Regions from separate parts of the Rhodoferax sp. GW822-FHT02A01 genome, predicted to be linked through region 3. Evidence: riboswitches for the same ligand, from Rfam matches in the RefSeq annotation. Region 3 holds a riboswitch; each other region holds the start of a gene.

Evidence for each region. A riboswitch is a leader RNA that binds a small molecule or an ion and turns the genes downstream of it on or off. The one in region 3 is predicted to bind cobalamin.
Region 1: another riboswitch for cobalamin. It lies ahead of AAGF34_RS14470 (aromatic ring-hydroxylating dioxygenase subunit alpha); the one in region 3 lies ahead of cobM (precorrin-4 C(11)-methyltransferase).
Region 2: another riboswitch for cobalamin. It lies ahead of AAGF34_RS21495 (TonB-dependent receptor); the one in region 3 lies ahead of cobM (precorrin-4 C(11)-methyltransferase).

What each region holds. Positions count from the first base shown of each region.
Region 1 is NZ_CP152376.1:3,092,303-3,099,897, forward strand. It holds gene AAGF34_RS14455 (AAA family ATPase) at 1-594, opposite strand, end outside; gene AAGF34_RS14460 (YhgE/Pip domain-containing protein) at 736-2,667, opposite strand; gene AAGF34_RS14465 (PilT/PilU family type 4a pilus ATPase) at 2,783-4,078, shown strand; cobalamin riboswitch at 4,165-4,322, shown strand; gene AAGF34_RS14470 (aromatic ring-hydroxylating dioxygenase subunit alpha) at 4,442-5,689, shown strand; gene AAGF34_RS14475 (hybrid-cluster NAD(P)-dependent oxidoreductase) at 5,700-6,800, shown strand; gene AAGF34_RS14480 (homocysteine S-methyltransferase family protein) at 6,885-7,595, shown strand, end outside.
Region 2 is NZ_CP152376.1:4,530,165-4,537,759, reverse strand. It holds gene AAGF34_RS21515 (HD domain-containing phosphohydrolase) at 1-998, shown strand, start outside; gene AAGF34_RS21510 (sulfite exporter TauE/SafE family protein) at 1,002-1,817, opposite strand; gene AAGF34_RS21505 (cell division protein ZapA) at 2,074-2,409, opposite strand; gene AAGF34_RS21500 (DUF904 domain-containing protein) at 2,406-2,627, opposite strand; cobalamin riboswitch at 2,685-2,919, shown strand; gene AAGF34_RS21495 (TonB-dependent receptor) at 2,990-4,939, shown strand; gene AAGF34_RS21490 (cobyrinate a,c-diamide synthase) at 4,939-6,276, shown strand; gene AAGF34_RS21485 (ABC transporter substrate-binding protein) at 6,273-7,124, shown strand; gene cobU (bifunctional adenosylcobinamide kinase/adenosylcobinamide-phosphate guanylyltransferase) at 7,121-7,595, shown strand, end outside.
Region 3 is NZ_CP152376.1:5,441,962-5,449,556, forward strand. It holds gene cobI (precorrin-2 C(20)-methyltransferase) at 1-454, opposite strand, end outside; gene cbiE (precorrin-6y C5,15-methyltransferase (decarboxylating) subunit CbiE) at 451-1,752, opposite strand; gene AAGF34_RS25710 (cobalt-precorrin-5B (C(1))-methyltransferase) at 1,749-2,852, opposite strand; gene AAGF34_RS25715 (precorrin-8X methylmutase) at 2,849-3,529, opposite strand; gene AAGF34_RS25720 (sirohydrochlorin chelatase) at 3,526-4,461, opposite strand; gene cobM (precorrin-4 C(11)-methyltransferase) at 4,458-5,291, opposite strand; cobalamin riboswitch at 5,438-5,667, opposite strand; gene AAGF34_RS25730 (DUF1223 domain-containing protein) at 5,859-6,566, shown strand; gene AAGF34_RS25735 (hypothetical protein) at 6,580-6,915, opposite strand; gene AAGF34_RS25740 (pentapeptide MXKDX repeat protein) at 7,018-7,254, opposite strand; gene AAGF34_RS25745 (molybdopterin-dependent oxidoreductase) at 7,326-7,595, opposite strand, start outside.

The sequences.
Region 1 (7,595 bases), 2.3 Mb from region 3:
CTCCAGTAGGCTGTAGAGCGCGCCCAGGGGATCGTACTGCGCGTCTGCCGCCGCCTTGTCAATCTCGTCCACTACGATCACCGGATTGGCGTATTCGCCGTCCACCAGTGCCTCGAACACCTTGCCCGGCTTGGCTCCCTTCCATTGCGAGGATGCACCCGAGAGCAGCCAGCCCGCGGTCATGGAGCTCATGGGAACCAGGGTCATGCCGGTGCCCAGCAGGTCAGCCAGCTTCTTGGCGAAGTGCGTCTTGCCGATGCCGGGTTGACCCAGCAGCAAAATGGGTGTCACCTCAATGCCATCCGTGCAGTCCTGGGCCAGTGCCACATGGCGCTTCACGTCGTCCAGCACTTCCGTGAAATTCGGCAGTGACTGGTACAGCTCACTCATATCCGGAACGCCCGAGGGCTTGACCTGGAAGCGCTCCGGTCCGCGCTCCAGCATACGCTGGTAGGTGGTGCGCAGGTTGTCCTGCTCGTTGCCCTGCAGCTTGGCGAGTTTGCGTTCAACCTCCTGCGTCTGGAACACCTGACGCATTTGCGCCACGGGTAAACGGAACGGTGGTGATTGCGGGACCAGACTGCCAGATGCCATGGAGACCTCCTGTGCAAAATTCCTTTAAACAATGCGCTGATTTCTATTCAAGCACAGGCACAGGCGCTGCACGCGCCATACGGGAATTTTTTTAAACGGTGTTGACAATTTGCCACTGCCCGCGGGAGGTGGCGCGTGGCGTCAGAAGTTCACCGCGGGGCGCATCTCGGTGGGGCGCACATATTGCCAACGGCCCAGGCAGCAGGCGCACACCAGTGCGCCCAGACAAGTCAGCCCCATCACGGTAAGCGGATGCTGCCAGGCTCCTTCATAGGCGCCGAACAGACAGATCTTCATGGCGCGTACCACCCAGGTCAGAGGTAGCCAGGGACTGATCTCGCTGAACAACGTGCCACTGAGTTCCACTGGCAGGATGCCGCCCGAGCTGGAGAGCTGCACAGCCAGGAAAATCATCGACAGGGCCTTGCCCGCGTCCCCCATGGCACGGGTGAGCGCCATGACGATGCACAGAAAGGTAATGGCCGAGAGCGCCAGCGTGATCGTGAAGAGCGCTGGCATGGCCACGGGTATGCGCAGGCCAAACACCACCAGCGCATACAGCAAGGCGGCTTGCAGCAGCACGATCACCAGCGGAACCGTGATCTTGCCCAGGAGTTTGGCCGAGCCGGAGAAGTGTTGCGCCCGCACCGGCAGCAACCGCACATGGATGAGAAAGGCGGCCACGCCCGCACCCAGCCACAGGGACGCAGGGATGATGTTGGGCGCAAAGCCGCTGCCGCTGTTGGGCACGGGCGCCTCCACTTCCACCACCGGGCTGACGGAGTTGGCCAGCCCTTGGGCACTGCCGTCCGGTTTTTCCACCGCAGGAGGCAGCGAGGAGGCCAGCAACTCCAGCCCGGCGCTCAGGCGTGCGGCGCCTTGTTGCGCCGTGACGGCGCCGCTTGCCAGTGCGGTGTTGGCCGCCTGCAGCGTATCGGTGCCCTTGTCCAGCTCGTCCAGCAGGCTGTCCTCCGGCAGTTTGGTCACCATGGTGTGCAGGCCCTGGTTCATGGCGCGCACGCCAGTGGTCAGGGCACCGACGCCGCTACTGAGTGCGTCGGCGCCTTCGGCCAACTTGCCCTGCGCCTCCAGCGCGGTCTGCAATCCTGCATCGAGTTGGGTCACGCCGCTGTGCAACTGGTCCAGGCTCTCTGCCACCTTGCTCGGCACCAGAATGCTGTCGTGTGCCTGGTCGCGAAACGCGGCCACGCTGGTGCGTATGGCCTGGCTGCCGGTCTTGAGTTCGACCATGCCTTTGGACAACTCGACGTGGCCCGCGGCCATCTGCTCGGCGCCGCTCCTGAGACGGTCCAGATCGGAGCCGCGCGGATGCTTGGCATCCATGGTGCGCAGGCCGTTGGCCAGTTGGCGCACACCGCTGCTGAGCTGGTCTACACCGTTGTTGATCCGCTGAGAACCCGTGGCAGCCTGCTGCGCACCGTTTACCAGCGGGCCCATACCCTTGCTCAATTCGTGGGCTCCGGCACGCAGTTGGTCGACACCATCGCGCAGCCGTTCCACACTGCGTTGCGAACCCGCTGCGTTGAGCAATACCAGTCGCCAGCGCCGCTCGTTCAGGCTTTCATTCACGTCGTGGCCGAGCTCACGCGCAAAGCTGCGGGCCAACTGCGCACTCTCGTAGTTGTTGCCGGCTGATGTGTACACCACCAGCTTGCCCGCACCGGCCTCGTGGCCTGGTAGCGCGTTGGAGCTGAAGTCCTTGGGAATCACCAGCGCAAAGGCCAGCGCACCCTTGCGCACCTGTTCGCGCGCCTGGTCTTCCCGTTCAAAGTCCTGAAAGCCAAAGGTCTGCTTCTTGCGCAAGGTGGCGGCCACTTCCCAACCCACGTTGAATACCTGGCCACGGTATTCCACGCCCTGGTCCAGGTTCACCAGGCCTACCGGCAAGGCAATGGCACGGGCAGCCGGGTCCCACACACTGGAGAGGTAGATAAAGCAGTAGAACGCAGGGATGCAGGCCACCAGAAACGTGGCCGCAATCAGGCGCGGGTAGCGGATGAAAGACTGCACTTCCAGGTGCAGGATCAGAAGAATTTGTGACAGCCAAGGCATGGCCCATTGTGACGCAGCCCGGCCTGATCTGCTCAGGCCGCAGTGTTGACCCCATGCCCGATGCACCCCATACTTTGCACCGCTGTCGCCCGTCCAACCAACTACCCGATTGCCTATGTCTACCTTGAACGAAGAGCAGGCCCGCGCCTACATGCACAAACTCCTGGCCGCCATGAGCCAGGCCGGTGGGTCGGATCTGTTCATTGCCAACGACTTTCCCCCCAGCATGAAGGCCCACGGCAGCATGCAGCCGCTGACCAACCAGAAGCTCAACGGTGAGATGACCAAGATGTTCGCCCACTCCCTGATGAACGAGAAGCAGCGCGCCGAGTTCGCCAAGGAGATGGAATGCAACTTTGCCATCAGCATTCCCGGCGTGTCGCGTTTTCGCGTCAACGTCTATGTGCAGCAGCAGAACGTGGCCATGGTGGTGCGCACCATTGCCTCCGAGATTCCCAATTTCGAGAAGCTCTCGTTGCCGCCCGTGCTCAAGGACGTCATCATGAACAAGCGCGGGCTGGTGCTGGTGGTCGGCGGCACCGGCTCAGGCAAGTCCACCTCGCTAGCCGCCATGATCGACTACCGCAACCACACCTCGGCTGGGCACATCATCACGGTGGAAGACCCGGTGGAATACGTGCATGTCTCCAAGAAGTCGCTGGTGAGCCACCGCGAAGTGGGAGTGGACACCCACAGCTGGCACCATGCGCTGAAGAACACCTTGCGCCAGGCGCCGGACGTGATCCTGATCGGCGAGATCCGCGACCCCGAGACCATGGAGCACGCCATTGCCTTTGCCGAAACCGGCCACCTGTGCCTGGGCACCTTGCACGCCAACAGCGCCAACCAGGCCATAGACCGCATCATCAATTTCTTCCCGGAAGACCGGCGCAACCAGCTGCTGATGGACCTGTCGGCCAACCTGCGCGCCATCATCTCGCAGCGGCTGGTGCGCACCGAAGACGGCAAGGGGCGCAAGGCAGCCATCGAGATCCTGCTCAACACGCCCACGATTGCCGAGCGCATTTTCAAAGGCCAGTTCGGCGACATCAAGACCATCATGGAACGATCGCGCGAACTGGGCATGCGCACCTTTGACTGGGCCCTGTACGAACTGTATGACGAGGGCCACATCAGCTTCGAGGAAGCCATCCGCAATGCCGACTCCGCCAACGAGCTGCGCCTTGCCATCAAGCTCAAGAGCCGCCGTGGCGAGCCGCCCGGCGCGGACGGCCCAACCCTGTCTTTCGACAAGGAACCCACGCCCGAAGAGCTCGAAGTCATGCGCCAGGAGGAGCAGCGCAAACAGGCCGAGCGCAAGCGTCAGCTGGAGAACGAGGAACTGGAGCGCAAGCTCAAGGAAAAGGGCCTGGACAGCCGTTTCACCGACAGCCGCATCAGCACCCAATAGCACGTGTTAACCCTGTTGACCACCCGCGTCGCAGGGTGTACGCGCGACGTCGCTTTCGCATAGGTCCATTTGAATCTCCCTGTGGTCTCATTCACCACGTTCTAGGTGCCTGGCGGAAATTCTCCATCGGGATAATTGGGAAGCCGGTGTGATACCGGCGCTGCCCCCGCAACGGTAACGATGCCTCCAGTCCCGACAGGACGGCATCGAAGCCCGGAAACCAGCCTGGAAACACTGGATTTCGGCTGATCGCGGCGGGCGGTCAAGAGGCTGAGCACACGGGGCGTGTCAGACTACGTCACCTTCCGTGTTGTCCTCTTGCATCACCATGCGTTCAGTCCTCTTGTTTTTTTAAGGACTCACATGGACACACGCACCAAGATGCTCCATCTGCTTCGCAGCAGACGGGACGGTTTCACTCTGGAACAGCCCTTTTACATCGACCCCGACTTCTACAAGCAGGACCTGGACCTGATCTGGTACCGCGACTGGCTTTTTGTCGGGCACAACTGCGAGGTCACCAAGCCGGGTAGCTACTTCACGGTTCAGGTGGGCGACTACCCCATTGTGGTGGTGCGTGGACGGGACGGGCAAATCAGAGCTTTTCACAACTCCTGCCGCCACCGCGGCAGCCGGGTCTGCGCATCGCACCGTGGCACGGCGGCCCGTCTGGTCTGCCCTTACCACCAATGGACCTACGACCTGGATGGCTCACTCGTCTTTGCGCGGCAGATGCCTGAGGACTTTGACAAGGCGGAGTTCGGTCTGAAACCCGTTGCTTGCGAAGATGTGGGGGGCTACATCTTCATCTGTCTGGCGCAAACCCCGATGGACTTCGAGCCGTTCCGGCAAATGGTGGAGCCGTATTTCGCACCGCACCGCCTGACCGACGCAAAGATCGCTTTCGAGTCGACCATCATCGAGAAGGGCAACTGGAAGCTCGTGTGGGAAAACAACCGCGAGTGTTACCACTGCGCGGCAAACCACCCGGCGCTGTGCAAGACCTTCCCCGAAGCGCCGACCGTTACCGGCGTGGAGGGCGCGGAAAACGATCCGGAGATGTTGGCGCATTGGGACCGCTGCGAGGCGGCAGGTCTGCCTTCGCGTTTTCGCATAGACCAGGCCGGCCAGTACCGCACCAGCCGCGCGCCCCTGCTGGGTGATGGCGTGAGCTACACCATGACGGGTCAGCGCGCGGTACGCAACAACCTGTCGGACAGCGTGTCTGCCGACCGCATTGGAACGCTGCTGCTGTTTCACTACCCAACCACCTGGAACCATGTGCTGGGCGACCATGCGGTCACCTTCCGGGTAATGCCCATCAGTGCCACGGAGACGGCGGTCACCACCAAATGGCTGGTGCACAAGGACGCGGTCGAAGGGGTCGACTACGACCTCAAGGAACTGACCAAGGTCTGGACCGAGACCAATGACGAAGACCGGCGCATCGTCGAAGAGAACGCGTTTGGCATCAAGTCTCCAGCCTATGAGCCGGGCCCCTATTCCGAGATGCACGAAGGCGGCGTGGTCCAGTTTGTGGACTGGTACGCCGGCTTCATGGCGCAACGTCTGGCCGAAATCGAAAAGCCCAAGCTGGGTCAGGTAGTTTGAGGAGCATGAGATGAACGCTGTGACGCATGCAGGCAATTTCCGGACGCTGGATGAGATGGAGCCCTGGAACGACAGTCAGCAGGGGCTGGAGGTGATCTCCGTCGTCGACGAGGCGCCGGGGGTGAAGACCTTCACGTTCCGTTCCGACACGCTTAGTTGGTTTCGTTACAAGCCCGGGCAATTCATTACGCTGCAGCTGCCGGCGCAGGACGGCGTTCTGAACCGGACCTACACCCTGTCGTCCAGTCCGTCGCGGCCCCATGCCATAGCGGTGACAGTGAAGGCACAGCCCGGTAGCGTAGGAACGCAATGGATGTTCGACAACGTGAAGTCAGGTTCCCGGCTCAAGGCCATGGGGCCGTACGGTGACTTCACACTGCACAAGCATCCGGCGGCAAAGTACCTGTTCATCTCCGCGGGCTCGGGCATCACGCCCATGATGTCGATGCTGCGCTGGCTGTACGACTGCGCGCCCGGCGCCGATGTGGTGTTCGTGAACTGCGCTCGCGCACCGGAAGAAATCGTCTTCCGACGGGAACTGGAACTGCTGGGCAGTCAGATGCCGGGCCTGTCGCTGCGCTTCCTGGTGGAGCAAAGGTCGTTGCGGGAAAGCTGGCCGGGCTTTGTCGGGCGCATTGATGCGCTGCCACTCACGCAGATGGCGCACGATTTCCAGCAACGTGAGGTGTTCTGCTGCGGCCCCGATCCCTTCATGCGCACCGTGCAAGGCATGCTGAAGTCTGCGCAATTTGATATGTCGCGCTACCACCAGGAGAGTTTTGGTGCAGCCGAAGCCGAAGTGCTTGGCACGCACGCCGCAGTTGGTGAAGCCCAGCAAGCGGGACCGGCTACGCTGCCCATTCGCTTCATGGACTCCAACCTGCAGGCGGAGTGCCTGCCCGGGAAAACGGTTCTGCAAACGGCGCGTGCCAGTGGCGTTCGCATTTCTGCAGCTTGCGAATCCGGCATTTGCGGCACCTGCCGGGTGCGCAAGCTATCCGGCGAGGTCACCATGAGCCACAACGGCGGCATTCTGGACGAAGACATCGCGGAGGGCTACATCCTGGCCTGCTGTGCAAGACCCACAACCGCGCTGGAAATAGAGGCCTGAGTCCTGTTTGCGTACACTACGGGCCGCAATCGCAGGCTGTGAGAGCATGGCCTGCGACCATCCCGTATCTGTATGAAAGAGTTGATGCAAACCTCCACGCCTTCGCGCTACACCCGCGCCCAGCAGCTGCCCGAGATTCTGGACCAGCGGATCATGATTCTGGACGGCGCCATGGGCACCATGATCCAGCGTTTCAAGCTGAGCGAAGCACAGTACCGGGGCCAGCGCTTCAAGGATTTCCACAAGGACGTGAAGGGCAACAACGAGTTGCTGAGCCTGACCCGCCCCGACATCATTTCCGATATCCATGAAGGCTATCTGGCAGCCGGCGCCGATCTGATTGAAACCAATACCTTCGGGGCCACGACGATTGCGCAGGCCGACTACGATATGGCGGACCTGGCCGTTGAAATGAATGCGGCATCGGCCCGCCTGGCCCGCGCAGCATGCGACAAGTTTTCCACGCCGGACAAGCCGCGCTTTGTGGTGGGCGCACTGGGCCCCACACCCAAGACCGCCAGCATCAGCCCGGATGTGAATGATCCGGGTGCACGCAATATCGACTTTGAACAGCTCAACGTGGCCTACTACGAGCAGACCCGTGCGCTGGTTGAGGGCGGGGCCGATGTGCTGCTGGTCGAAACCATCTTCGATACCTTGAATGCCAAAGCGGCCCTGTTTGCCATTGACCGCTATTTCGAGGACTCAGGCGAGCGCCTGCCCATCATCATCAGCGGCACGGTGACGGATGCGTCGGGGCGCATTCTGAGCGGCCAGACCGTCACCGCCTTCTGG
Region 2 (7,595 bases), 910 kb from region 3:
CTGCGACGGCCGCCACAAAGTCCGCGCTCAAGGCGGGCCAATGCGAGCGCCGCTTCACGGAAACCACTCAGCAATACCGGCAGGCGATGGAGTGGTTGCAGACCGACCCCAAGAACGCTGCACAACTTTGCCAAGACATGGTGCAATCACTGACGTCGGAAATGTTGACTCAGGGTGATGTGGCCATACGCCTTCTGACAGAGGCAGCGGGTGACAAGAGTGCCATGCACCCGGTCAATGTGGCGGTGATATCGCTGCTCCTGGGCAAAGCCCTGGGCGTACAAGGCACTGCGCTGGATGAACTGGGTCTGGCGGCCTTTTTGCACGATATGGGAAAAATCAAGTTGCCCGAGCGCGTGCGCCGCTGGGAGAGCAACTTCTCGTCCGGCGAGCTCAAGGTCTATCAGGACCACGTAGTTCAGGGCGTAGAACTGGCCCGCCATATGGGCTTGTCTGCCGGCACCGTCAGGGCCATTGCGCAGCACCATGAAATGGTGGATGGCAGCGGTTTTCCGCAGCACCTCAAGGGTGATGCGATGACGCTCAATGCGCGCATACTGGCGCTGGTCAACCGCTATGACGGCCTATGCAATCCGGGCAAGCTCAGTGCGGCCATGACGCCACACGAAGCGCTTTCCACCATCTTTTCCCAGCAGAAAACACGCTTCGACGCCAATGTGCTCAGTGCCTTCATCCGCATGATGGGGGTTTATCCACCCGGTTCGGTAGTGCAGCTCAATGACGAGCGCCATGCCATGGTGGTCTCGGTGAATTCGGCGCGGCCGCTCAAACCCCGCATCTTGGTGCATGAACCAACAGTCCCACGGCATCAGGCCGCGGTACTGGATCTCGAGCTGGCGCCCAACACCAGCATTCGCAGAAGCCTCAAGCCTTCGAGCTTGCCGGCCACAGCGCTGGACTATCTGCAGCCACGCCAACGCATCTGCTACTTTTACGAACCCGCACTCGACAGTGAGGCCGCAGCGCTCAATCCGTAGCGCTCAGCCGTGCAGGCCCTTCCACAGCATGTACGCTGCCAGCAGGTAGAGCACCAGCGCAAAGATGCGCTTGAGTTGTACCACGGGCAGGCGGTGTGCCAGCGCGGCGCCCAGGGGGGCCGTGAGCACGCTGCAACTGGCGATGACCGCCAGTGCGGGTAGCCAGATGTAACCCAGTGACCAGGGCGGCAGTCCGCTGACTCCCTGTCCACCCACTGCATATCCTGCTGCATTGGCTATTGCAATGGGGAAGCCCAGTGCCGCGCTGGTGGACACGGCGTTGATGATGGCGACGTTGTGGGCCACCATGAACGGCACGCTGATGAAGCCACCTCCGGCCCCCACCAACCCGGACACCAGACCGATGGTTGCCCCAGTTCCCAGCAGTCCTGCCATGCCTGGAATAGTCCGTCCGGGCTTGGGCTTCTTGTCCAGAAACATCTGGGTCGCCGAGAAACTGATGAAGGCCGCAAAGATGAGTGCCAGCGTCGTTCCCTTGAGCAAGGCAAAAATACCCAGGCTTCCCACGATGCCGCCCAGCACAATGCCCGGTGCCAGACCGCGCGCAATGTCCCAGCGCACCGAGCCACGCTGGTGATGCGCACGCATGCTGGAGAGCGAGGTGAAAACGATGGTGGACATGGAGGTGGCGATGGCCATCTTCACCGCCAGGTCGGCACTGATGCCGCGCGTGGACAGGATGATGGTGATGAAGGGAGCCAGCACCATGCCGCCGCCGATTCCCAGCAGCCCGGCCAGAAAGCCACCTGCGAGCCCCAGCATGGCCAGCTCGAAAATCAGTTGGGGTTCCAGCGTCATGCAAGGGGGTTGAATAAGGTGTCTGCGAATGCCACCGGACCGGCATCCTGAACCGGGGTTCAGGTGGGCGAGGTCAGCACAAACCTTGGGTTCATCTGACGCGAGATGATCACGCTGGAGTGGCAATGTTCCAAGCCCAGGCTCAATGAGCATTGGTTCAAGGAAATATAAAGCCCGGCGAGCTTCGCAGACCACTCCATTGTAGGCGCAGCTTTCAGCCGCGTGCCAGGCACCCTGCGATTGGCTGCAAAAAGATTCAGAGCAGCTGGCCGTCTTCGCTCAAGGCGTCGTCCAGGCGGGTCAGCAGGGACTGCAGCACGGCATTGTCTTCGGAAGCTGAGGCCGGTTGCGAGGGCGCAGCTGCCGCTTCTACGGCCACGGATTCCACAGCACCCTTGTCGGAAAGATCGAATGCCAGATTCAGTGCTGCCAGCACGGCAATGCGGTCACGCGCACGCACCTTGCCTGCATCTCGGATCTTGCACATGGCTTCGTCCACCCGCTGCACGGCTTCGCGCAGACGCTCTTCACCGCCTTCGGGACAGCCCAGCAAATAGCTTTGGCCCATGATCTGCACTTCTAGCTGGTTCATGGCGCATCCTTCTGTGCAGTGGATTCCGGCAATCGCTCCAGCAGCGCATCCACCCGCGCTCGGGCCGCGCTCAGACGGGACTTGAGGGAGTCTCGTTCCTGCGTGAGGAGTTCGAGCTGCCTGGCAAGCAGGGCGTTGGTGCGCTGCACCTCGGCATAGCGCAGCAGCAAACGTTCCACACGCTCGGCAATTTGGTCGACTTGAGACGGTTTCGACATGGGTGTCGCGTTGTTCACCATAGAAGTCGCATTGTAGGGTTTGGCGCGAGGGCCTCAGGCTAAAATGCTTTCGTTGGTGCTCGCGGTGTGGTTCACACGCCGCAGTTCAACGGGAAGCAGGAGGGCCGGACCTATTCAGGTCAGCCTAACCTGCGCTGCCCCCGCAACGGTAAGTGGACGCGTCCTCCGACGCAGCTTTCATCACAGCCACTGGACACTTGAACACGTGTCCGGGAAGGCGATGAGGGTCGTTCCATCAGCCCGGATACCGGCCAACCAGGTGGTTGCACGTTGGTGCGACCTTTTACGCCCATACGCCGTCGGGGAAGACAGCAAGGGTATTCAGTCGGGTTGTTTTCAATATGAAGTCTAGAGTTTTGGGTGCACGTGTCAGCGTGCTTGGTGTTGCCCTGTGTGCAGCGTATTCCATGGGCGCAGAGGCGCAATCCGTCAACCTTCTCAGGGAAGTGGTCGTCACTGCCAGCCGCTTTTCGGAATCGGTGGATGCACTTCCCTATGGAGTGAGCGTGATCACCGCCCAGGAAATCGAAGCATCCGGAGCCACCTCGGTGAGCGAGGCCATCATGAAGATTCTGGGCGTGCCCGGGCGTCTGGACACCAGCGGTGGCAACAATTACGCTGTTGATCTGCGTGGTTTCGGTCAGACGTCGGACAGCAACCAGGTTGTGATCTTGGATGGACGCAGACTCAACGAACAGGATCTGTCGGGAACCAATATGGGAATCATCCCGATTGAGTCCGTGCAAAGAATCGAGGTCATCCGGGGCAATGCGGCCGTGATGTACGGCGAAGGCGCAACCGGCGGCGCCATTCTGATCAGCACCAAGGCAGGCCAGGGCGTGGAGCGTCACAATGCGGCAGTGGTATCCGCATCCACGGGCAGCTATGGGTTGCAGGAACTTCGTACCAGCGCAACGGTGGCGGCTGGAGCCGTTTCGCTGGATGTAGCGGGCTCCGAGCGCAAATCCGACGGTCACCGGGACAATTTTGCGTCCACCAACAACAATCTGGACGCTACGGTGCAATGGTCCAACGACTGGTTGCGTGTGGGAGCCCAGGCTGCGCGCAACCTGTTGCACAGCGGATTGCCAGGATCACTCACGGCGGCCCAATATGACGCCGATCCGCACACTGCAAAGTCCATGGTGAACTATGGTCAGATCAAGAGCGAGGTCTATGGTGTGTTTGCAGAAGCCATCCTGGAGGACTGGAAGCTGGGGTTTGACTATGGCGAGCGCAACAAGAAGCAGGCCTACTACAGCCCGAGTTACTACTCCGATGCAAATGTGGACGCCATAAGTGCCAACCTGCGTGCGCGCAACGAACGCAAGGGTGAGACGTTTGCCAATGTCTTCACCGTGGGTGCGGACATGGGCGACTGGAAGTACGACGATCTCGCCCCATCCAAAGCCAGATCGCAGTCCAACGCCATCTACATTACCGACGATATAAGTTACCTGCCCTCGGGAACGCGGCTGAGCCTGGGCGTGCGCAATGAGACTGTCAAGAAGACACGCGACGGGGTTGCCACGGGCGTGGATGACTCGCAAACTGCCTGGGATGTGGGGCTCACGCAGGATCTGGGGCAGGGCGTTCACGTCTATGGCCGTACGGGCCAGAGCTTTCGCTTTGCCAACGTGGACGAGATCAATTTTGTGACTCCCGGCACTTCACTCAAGCCACAGACCTCCAAAGACGTGGAACTGGGTGCGCGTTGGCAATATGCCAAGGGCCGCGCGGAACTGCGTTGGTACCGCAGCGATCTGAACAACGAGATCGGCTACGACGGCACCGCCATCGGACCCAATTCCGTATTTGGCTACGACGGCGCCAATGTCAATTTTGATCCCACCCGCAGGGAAGGCGTCGAGTTTGAAGGCCGTCACGATATCAGCACATCCGTCGCACTGCGCGTGAATGCGGCAGCGCGCCAGGCCCGTTTTGTGTCCGGCCAGTACGCCGACAAGGACGTTGCCCTGGTGCCTGCACATACCGCCGGTCTGGGCCTGGACTGGAAGGTTGCGGCCGGCCATCTGTTGAACTTTGGTGTCAACTGGGTTTCGTCGCAAAGCCCCGACTTTGCCAACAAGTGCACCATGCCGTCGTACACCACGGTCGACGCGCGTTACTCCTACTCCATGAAGTCGGCTGAGTTTGCTTTGGGCGTCAGCAACCTGGGAGATACCAAGTACTACACCCAGGCCTATGGTTGTACCGCCGCTGGCGTGACGACTTCCATCTATCCGGAAGCAGGTCGTGCCGTCACTGCAACTGCGAAGCTGAAGTTTTGATGCCTTCTACCCGCTGCCCCGCCATCCTGGTTGCCGCCCCGGCCTCGGGCCAGGGCAAGACCACCATCACCTCGGCCCTGGCGCGTCTGCATGCGCGGCAGGGGCGGCGGGTACGGGTTTTCAAATGCGGGCCTGATTTTCTTGATCCCTACTGGCACACACTGGCCAGCGGGGCGCCGGTCTACCAGCTCGATTTGTGGATGACAGGTGAGGAGGATTGCCAGGCGCGGCTGACGGCGGCGGCACATGAGGCCGATCTGATCATCGTCGAAGGTGTCATGGGTCTGTACGACGGTGAGCCCAGTGCGGCCGATCTGGCGCAGCGCTTTGGTTTGCATGTGCTGGCCGTGGTGGATGCTTCCGCCATGGCAGGTACTTTTGGCGCACTGGCGTTTGGTCTGCAGCACTACCGCAAGGACTTGCCATGGGCAGGCGTACTGGCCAATCGCGTTGCCAGCACGGGCCACGCCTACATGCTGCGCAACGCCATTCCCGAGGCCCGCAACTGGCTGGGCGCGGTCATGCGCAATGCCGATATGACGCTGCCGGAGCGCCACCTCGGTCTCACGGTGGCCAGCGAAGTGCCTGATGCCATGGCCCGGCTGGATGCTGCGGCAGACGCGCTGCAGGACACGCCACTGGGGCAGATGAGCCTGCAGGACCTGCGGCGCTGGGATACCGAGTTCCCTCTGCTGCACGACGCCCGTGCAGTGCCCGCGTTGCTGGCGGGCAAGACCATTGCCATCGCGCGCGATGCAGCGTTCTGCTTTATCTACACAGCCAACCTGGATTGCCTGCAGTCCATGGGCGCAACGCTGCGCTTCTTCTCGCCATTGGCCAATGAAGCGGTGCCCGATTGCGACGCCGTGTGGCTGCCCGGTGGCTATCCGGAGTTGCACGCCGACCGCATCGCTGGAAGTGCGCAAACCCGCAGCAGCCTGGCCCAACACATCGCGGCGGCCAAACCGGTGTGGGCCGAATGCGGCGGCATGATGGCGCTGTTTGAGACGCTGGTGACCACGGACGGCCAAACCCACGCGCTTTGGGGCCTGCTGCCTGGAGAAGTCACCATGCATACGCGTCTGGCGGCCTTGGGCCCGCAGCAGCTTGAACTGGCCACCGGCTTGCTGCGCGGCCATACCTTTCACTACTCCACTACAGAGACCACGCTGCAGCCCGTGGCACGTACTGCACGCCCGCAAACCGAGCCATCGCCTCAGGCCGGAGAGGCGCTGTGGCAGCAGGGTGCGGTGCGCGCCAGCTACTTCCATGCATGGTTCCCCTCGTCACCGACGGCCGCGGCATCGCTGTTCCTGCCGACGGGGGAGGTCACATGAGCGCGACCCCGTTGGACTTTGCCCTGGGGCCACAGCGCATCGTCTGCCTGACCGAGGAGACTACCGAATGGCTGTATCTGCTGGGGCAGGAGCAGCGCATCGTGGGCATCTCTGGCTACACCGTGCGTCCGCGCCGCGCGCGTGAGGAAAAACCCAAGGTCAGCGCTTTTCTGAGCGCCAAGATTGACAAGATTCTGGAGCTGAAGCCGGACTGCGTATTCGGCTTTTCGGACCTACAGGCCGACATTGCATCGGCACTGGTACGCCAGGGTGTGCAGGTCACCATCTTCAACCAGCGCAGTGTGTCCGAAATCTTTTCCATGCTGTTCCAGGTGGCTGCCATGGTCGGTCAGTCCGAACAGGGGCTGCAGCGCATCCACGCCATGCAAGTCGATCTGCAGGCCATGCAGCACACTGTGGCTGAGCGCCTGGCGCAGGGCGCGCGACGACCCAAAGTGTTCTTCGAGGAATGGGACACGCCGCACATCAGTGCCATCCGCTGGGTGTCGGAGCTGATCGGCATCGCCGGTGGCGACGACTGCTTTGCCGAACTGGCGTTGGAGCCACTGGGCAAGAACCGCATCATTGCCGATGGTGCAGAAATCGTGCGTCGCAGCCCAGACATCATCTTTGGCTCCTGGTGCGGCAAGAAGTTCCGGCCTGACAATGTGGCTGCGCGCGAGGGTTGGGCGGGTACCCCGGCCGTGAGCGGCGGACAATTGTTCGAAATCAAGTCGCCCGACATCCTGCAGCCCGGCCCGGCCGCGCTGACGGATGGCGTGCAGAAAATCCACCGGCACATCCTGGCCTGGATGGATGCCGATTTGCAGGAGCGCATGCGCGGATGAGCGAAGGTATTGCACACAGTGAGCTGATTCTGGGCGGCCAGCGCAGTGGCAAGTCGCGCCGTGCCGAAATGCTGGCCCGCCAGTGGCTGGATGCCGATCCTGCCCACCAGGCAGTTTTGATTGCCACAGCGCAACCCTGGGACGCAGAAATGCAGCAGCGCATTGCGCGCCACCAGGCCGACCGCGCGGCGCGCGTGCCCGGCATGCGCACCGTGGAGGAGCCTGTGAATCTGGCTGAGGCGCTGGCGCAACAGGCGCAACCACAAACGCTGGTCGTGGTGGATTGCCTCACCTTGTGGCTGACCAATCTGCGCATGCCGCCCACGGCGAATGAAGCCGCTGTGGGCCATGGCGACGTGCAAGCGGACCACGATGCGCAGGCGGAAGAGCGCCACATCGCGAATCTGCTGGCGGCTATTGCACAAGCCAAAGGGCCGGTCGTACTGGTAGGTAATGAAATCGGGCTGGGCG
Region 3 (7,595 bases):
CGGACAGCGGCATCTGCAGTTGCGCACAGGCCGCGTTGAACGAGGTCACACCCGGCACGATGTTCACACGTGCATCGGCGTCCAGCTCGCGCAGCACGCGGGCCAGGTAGCAAAAGCTGGCATAGGTGGAGGCGTCGCCTTCCACCAGAAACAACACGTCCTGGCCGCCAGCCAACAGGTCACGCACCGTCTCGGCGGCCTTGAGCCAATGGCGTGCCAGTTTCTCTGCGTCATGCGTCATGGGGAACAGCAGCGACTGGTGCTGTGCCGGTGGCGTCAGGCCCGCACGCAGGGCGATGTCCAGCGCATAGCTCTCCTTGCGCAGGCTGCGCACCGGGTAGGTCCAGATGGTGTCTGGCTGCTGCAGCAGCGCCCAGGCGCGGCGGGTGATCAGGTCCGGGTCACCCGGCCCCAGCGAGACGCCGTACAGCGTGCCCTTGTGGTGTGTGCTCATGCGCGCTCTCCTGCCTGGGCGCAGACAATCCACACCGGGTTTTCGGCTGCCATGCGGTGCATGTGCAGAATCGGTTTGCTGCGCGCGGCCTGCAGTTGCAGCACGTCCCAGGTGGCGCCGTTGGCCTTCAGGGCCTCCACCGCAGCAGCCAGGTTTTCCAGCGTCACAAAGTTCATCACCAGCCAGCCTTGTGGCTTGAGGCGCTGCAGAATCAACGCAATAAGCTCCGCCAGCTCGCCACCGGAGCCGCCCACAAACACCGCGTCGGGGTCGGCCCAGTCCTGCAAGCCTTGCGGCGCCTTGCCGTGCACCAGGCTGTGGTTGCTGATACCCATGGCGAGCCGGTTGCGTTGCACGATGGCTGCGTCGTCCTCATTTTTTTCGATGGCATACACATGGCCGTTGCGGCACAGGCGCGCCGCCTCCAGGCCCACGCTGCCAGAGCCTGCGCCTATGTCCCACACCACGCTGTCGGCACGCAGCTGCATGCGCGCCAGCGACACGGCGCGCACCTCGTTCTTGGTGATCAGGCCCTTCTCGGGGTGGCGCTGCTCAAAGCTGGCGTCCGGCAGGCCAAACAGCACCTGCGGCGCGCGCTGGCGCGTGCGCCACAGCAGCACCACGTTCGGGTCGGCAAACTGCAACTGCGCAGCCGCAGCGATGGTCACGCCGCTGACCACGCGCTCCTCGGGCTGGCACAGGCGCTCGGCTACGGCCATCTCCCACTCGCCATCCAACTGCTCGGTCACCAGCATGCGGGCAATGCGGTCCGGCGTGTTGAAAGGGCTGGTCAACACCGCCAGGCGGTCGTGCTGGCGAATGTCGCGCAGCAAGGCATAGAGGCCGTGGTCAGGCGCTGCGCCCGCTTGCCACTCGCCCGCGTCCTTGCTGTGCACCGAGGCAAAGCGCATCTCCTGCCAGGGCAGGCCCAGGCGCGCGCACGCCAGTTGCAGGGTGGATACGTTGGGGAATACCTCGATGGCTTCTATGCATAGGCGCGAAGCCAGGTAAGCCGCAATGCCATGGCACAGCGGGTCGCCGGTGGCCAGCACCGCCACACGCCGGCCGTCAGCCTGCGCGGCGCGTATCCATTCGGGCACCTGGCTGAGCGCACCCGTGAGGTCGCGCTGCTCGGCATGCGGTGCAATCTCCTTGGCGAGCAGCTTGAGCGTGCGCTCAGCGCCAATCACCAGATCGGCATGCCACAGGTGTTGCCGGGCTTGCGCTCCCAGGCTGGCTGCGCCATCGTCCAGCACACCCAGGATGCGGCATTTTTCCAATACGTTGTCGGTGTTCACGAAGCCTCCGCTATCTTGCGACCATCAAAGTCGCAGACCAGCACTTGCAGTTCAAATTGATCGGGGTAGCGCGCGCGCAGCGTCTGTATGACGCGCTGCGCCAGCGCGGTATGAAACGCCGCACCCAGGCCCAGCGCATCCATGCGCTCACCGGCGTAGCGCGCGGTCTCGTTGCCGCGAATGGCCTCGCACACATCGGGTGCCGCGCCCACGCCAGCGGCCAGTTCGGCCAGCAGACCGGTGTCCACTTCGGCGCGGCCGGCGTGGGTGATGGTCTCGCCCTGCGCGATCTTGGTGAGCTTGCCCACCATGCCACCTATCACCACTTTCTCAATGCCGGCCTTGACGGCTGCACCCAGGGCGTAGCGCAGGAAGTCCCCCATCTGCACAAACGCGGCCTGCGGCAGCGAGGGCAACTCTTCCATCACGAATTTTTCGGTACGCCCGCCAGTGGTCAACACCACCACACCATGGCCCAGCGTGCCCGCCACCTGCACGCCCTGGACCACGCTGGCGCGGTAGGCAGCGGTGGAGTACGGCTTGACGATGCCGGTGGTGCCCAGGATGGAAATGCCATCCAGAATGCCCAGGCGCGCGTTCAGCGTCTTCTTGGCCATCTCCACACCTTGCGGCACCGAGATGCAGACCTCCAGCCCCACTTCGTCCAGCAGGCTGTGGCCTGCGGCGCGCACATTGGCTTCGATGTTGCGGCGTGGCACCGGGTTGATGGCGGGCCCGCCCACCTCCAGCCCCAGGCCCGGCATGGTGACCCGCCCTACCCCAAAGCCGCCGGTCAGCACCACTTGCCCAGCCTTGTGCGGCAGCAGGCGCACGTCCACCGTCAGGTGGGCTTTGTCGGTGCAGTCGGGGTCGTCGCCCGCGTCCTTGATGACCATAGCGTGGGCCACACCGGCGCTCACGTCCACGCGACCATCCTGCACGGCAAAGGTAACCACGTCCCCATTGGGCAGCAGGCACTCCACGGTGGCTGGCACTTCGCCTGTCACCAGGCCGAGCACCGCCGCGCGCGCAGCCGCAGCAGAGCAGGCACCGGTGGTGAATCCGGTGCGCGTGCCGCGTGGCGCGTCTTTGTTCATCATGCACCCAGTTCCTGTGCCTCTGCCAAGCCCAGCAGTGCGTGGATGGCCGCCACCACCAGCGTGGAGCCGCCCTTGCGGCCCCGGATGACGATCCACGGCACATCGATCTTCAGGGCCATCAGGGCCTTGGACTCTGCAGCGGACACAAAGCCCACCGGCATGCCCACTACCAACGCCGGGTTGGCGTCCTCTTCTTCAATGAGCCGCACGATTTCAATCAAGGCCGTGGGCGCATTGCCAATACCCACGATGGCGCCGTCCAGCAGCCCTTGCCGGTGGGCCTTGCGCATGGCCTGCACGGCGCGCGTGGTGCCCTCCAGGGCAGCCGCGTCGATCACATCCGGGTCGCTGATGAAGTGGTGTGTAGTGATGCCAAAGTGCTGCAGCCGCGGCGCCGACAGACCCACGCAAATCATCTCCACATCGGCCACCACCCGCGTGGTGCGCGAACGAATGGCCTTGATCGCAGCCCCCACCGCAACCGGGTGGAACTCGGTCAATCCGTTGAAGTCAAAGTCGGCGTTGGCGTGGATCATGCGGCGCACCACCGGCCACTGCTCGGGCCTGTAGTTGTGCGATTGCACCTCGCGGTCGATCACCGCAAAGGAGTCGTGCTCGATGGCGCGGCCTGCAGCGGTGAGCTGCTCGGTCACCACGTTGGTGTTGATCCCGCTCATGCGTGGGCTCCGGTCGCAGCGTGTCCGTGGGCATGCGAATGGTCATGTGCATGCGGGTGGGCGTGATCATGTGCATGGTCGTGCGGCAACGTGTCGTCGTGGTGGTGGCCGCCCATGCCGTGCTCCTCGGCAAAGCTGCGGTACTTGCAGCCATCGCAGGGCATAAGCTGGATGGGCGCACCCTGCCGCAGTGCCTGAACGCGCTCTTCCAGCAGCTCGAATACCTCGCGCTCAAAACCAAAATATTTTGTGGAGATCAGCCGCAGCGTGGGGTACTGCGCCCTCAGGTTTTCCACCTGCCGGGTGATGCGTTCCACCAGCGTGCCGTTGAACAGATAGTAGGGAATCACCACGACCTGCTTCATGCCCAAGAGGCTCTGGCGCTGCACCACCTTTTCCAGGCGGGGATAGGTGATGCCGGTAAAGGCCAGGTCCACCAGCTCGTGGTCCGTCTCTTCCATCAGCCAGCGCGCCATCTTGGCCATGTCGCCATTGGCCTGCCGGTCCGACGAGCCGCGGCCCAGCACCACCACACCGGTGCTGGTGGGGTCGGGCATGTCCAGCGTCTGCATGGCGTCCTTGAGACGGCGGCGCAGTATCTGCAGGATCGGGTCGCATGCGCTCAGGTGCGGCGCGTAAGAAAAATGCACACCCGGAAACTTCAGCCGCGCACCATCAATGGCCTGCGGAATATCCATCTTCACATGGCCCGCCGCGTTGAGGATGAGCGGCACCACCAGCACGCGCGTGGCGCCCTGCGCCGCACGGCGCAGCCCTTCACTCAGGGTGATGTCAGAAAACTCGATGAAGCAGACCTCGATGCGCCAGCCCGGCTTGCGCGCGCGCCACTGTTCCGCAAAGGCCTCGATCTCTGCGTTACCGGAGGGTTCGCGCGAGCCGTGGCCCACCAAGAGAATGGTTTCTGTGTTCATGGAAGTTCCTTCATGGAAGATGCGTGAGGGTCTGCGACCAGTGCTGCGCTGGGCACACTGGCGCGGCGAAAGCGGTGCGTGAAGCTGGCGTCGTACAGCTTGGACTTGGCCAGCGTGGTCCAGTGGCGCGCGCCCAGCGTGGGGCTTGCGATGATCATGGACTGGCTGACGATCTTGGCCTCGCGGCACAGCGCCTGGATAGTGGCCAGCGTGCCGCGAACTATTTTTTCTTCACCCGGCCAGCTGGCCTTGTGCACCACGACGATGGGTGCGTCTTCCGACCAGCCCGCCGCACGCAGCGATGCAGTGACCTTGCCCATGAGGGTGATGCTCAAAAATATGCAGAGCGTGCAGTGGTGCGCCGCCAATTCTTCCAGCGACTCGCCATCAGGCATGGGCGTGCGGCCTTCCACGCGGGTGAAGATCATGGTCTGCGTGACCTCCGGCAGCGTCAGGCTCTCCACCGCTGCGGCAGCAGACGCCATCGCCGATGACACACCGGGCACCACCTGCACCGGCACACCCGCGGCGTCCAGCGGCTGCACCAGCTCAATCAAGGCGCCATACAAGCCGGGGTCGCCGGTCTGCAGACGCACCACGGTGTCGCAGCGGCTGGCATGCGCAATCAACCAGTCCGACATCTGCTCCAGCGTCATGTCTTTGCTGTCGGCCACCACGCAGTCGGGCGCGGCCCAGCTCAAGGCCGCAGCACTCACCAGCGAACCCGCATAGAGGATGGCACCGGCGCGCGCGACCAGGTCGCGGCCCTTGACCGTGATCAGATCCGGGTCACCCGGACCGGCGCCCACAAACCAGACAGTGCCGCTCATGGCAGGCACGCCCAATGGATATTCATTCCAACTCTCCAGACGCACACCCGCGTACAAGATGCAAAACGCGAACACGTTGGAGAAAGAATGAGAGACAGCAGCAGTGCACCAGCACCTGCAACCAGCCCACATCGCCCACCGCAATGCCGCACGTATGCGTTACAGGCCGGTTTCCGGGCTCGTGAGTGGAGATTTGCATCACCTACTTGGTGCCTTCCCATGCTTTCGCACAGTGGCTGTCGTACCAAGCTTGTCTCACTTACCGTTGCGGGGGCAGCGTTGGGATTGTTGGCCCCTGTATGGAACCAACGCACCGACTTCCCGTTTAATTCCCTCAACTGAACAGTCAGGGAACACCTTTAACGTGGGCGGATGTTAGCAGAACATTTTTTGCAATGGCGCTCTTTTTTTCGCATTGCATGGCAAGACCACTTCCATGTATGCATACAAAAACATAGCTAGCTATACGTAGTTATGCGAGTAAGAAATGCAGGCGTTGGCCGACCAATGAGCATCTCCACCAACTATGTTTTCCATATGCACCTCCCTACTTTTAGGCCCTTGGCCTTGTGGTTTTCTTCAGCGGTGATCTCTGCCGTGGCATGGGCTGCACCCACGTCGTGTGAGGTCACCTCCGGTGATCGACTGACCCCGGTGATTGAGCTCTACACGTCGGAGGGCTGCAGCTCCTGCCCACCAGCAGACCAATGGCTATCCACCATGAAAGGCAAGCCCGTGGTGGCACAGGCCTTCCACGTTGCCTATTGGGACTACATCGGCTGGAAGGATCCGTTTGCCAATCCCGCATTCACCGTACGCCAGAGGGAAATTGCATTCGCCAATCGATTGAGCGGCATCTACACCCCCCAACTGGTGCGCAACGGGCGTGACTGGGCCAACTGGAGGCAATCCTTGCAGGCCGTCGATTTCAACGCAAGCGCAAAGGCAACGATTCACTTGCAAGGCGGTACACGCGCCAACGCTTTTGAAGCACGCGTAACCCCTGTGGCAGGTTCGGGCCCGTGGACCGCATACTGGACCACCACCGAGCACAACTACAGCTCACACGTCAAGGCAGGTGAGAACGCGGGTGAGTATCTGAAGCATGACTTTGTCGTCCGGCAGTACGCGCCCGTAGGTCGCTACGAGGGAGCCCAGACACTGACGTTTTATGCAATCCCCGCGCAGGCGGATCACCCCCGCCAAATCAACCTGGTTGTCTCCGACATCCAGACCGGTGAAACCCTGCAGGCGGTCAGCCTTTCCTGCTCATAAGGGCGCGTTGCGGTCAGGCAAATACGTCTACCAGACCACCGATGGCGCCAAGACCCACAGGCCGAGCAGCAACCGGTGCTGACGAAAGCGCTGAACCGGACGAACCAGTTGACGGCGAGCGTGCATTCACGCTGTCCGCGTCTGCCATGCGGGATTCGATGTTTCTGATTTGAGACTGCAGGTTCTCGATGATGCGTTTTCCTTCGGGGGTTTTTCCTGAGGGGCACGCTTGCCAGTCGCCCAACTGTCTTTCGCATTGGGCCAGTTTGGCTTGCAGTGCGACCGGTGCGCCGCCCCCACCGTTGCCAGGCCCGATGGACGAAGTGCCGGAGAGTGCTGATAAAGACACGATAGAAGTTACCTGCGTAGCGGACCGCATCAGTGCCCGCACCGCGATGCGCCTGGCCCATTGCTGGGCCGTTGGCATCGGCTGCGGCACCAACGATACGACTTATTTCTTCATCTCGTCCTTGCCCATGGCATCCTTCTTCATGGCGTCTTTGCCCATGGTGTCCTTCTTCATGCAGTCCTTGCCCATGGCGTCTTTGCCCATGGAGTCCTTTTTCATGCAGTCCTTGGTCATGGCATCCTTGCCCATGGCGTCCTTCTTCATTTCGTCAGCGGCCATGGCACCGCTTGTGGCGATCAGCATGCAGGCGGACAGGATGGTTGCGGTCAGTTTGTTCATGGTTTTTTCCTTCAATTCACAGAGTGATGTATGTGGCAAAAGTGCCGATGTTTGGAACAAGCCGAGCGGACTCAGCTTCCTCCGAACCAGTTGTACCCTTGGTCTTCCCAGTAACCGCCAGGGTAGGTATTCGTGACAAAAATCGCTTGGATGTGCTTGGGGTTCTTGTAGCCAAGCTTGGTAGGTATGCGCAGCTTCATGGGGTAGCCATACTTGGCGGGCAGAGTCTGTCCGTCATAGGTCAGCGCCAGGGTAGTCTGGGGATGCAGGGCCGTGGGCATGTCGATGCTGGTGTAGTAGTCGTCAGCGCACTTGAACCCGACATACTTTGCGCTGAGGTC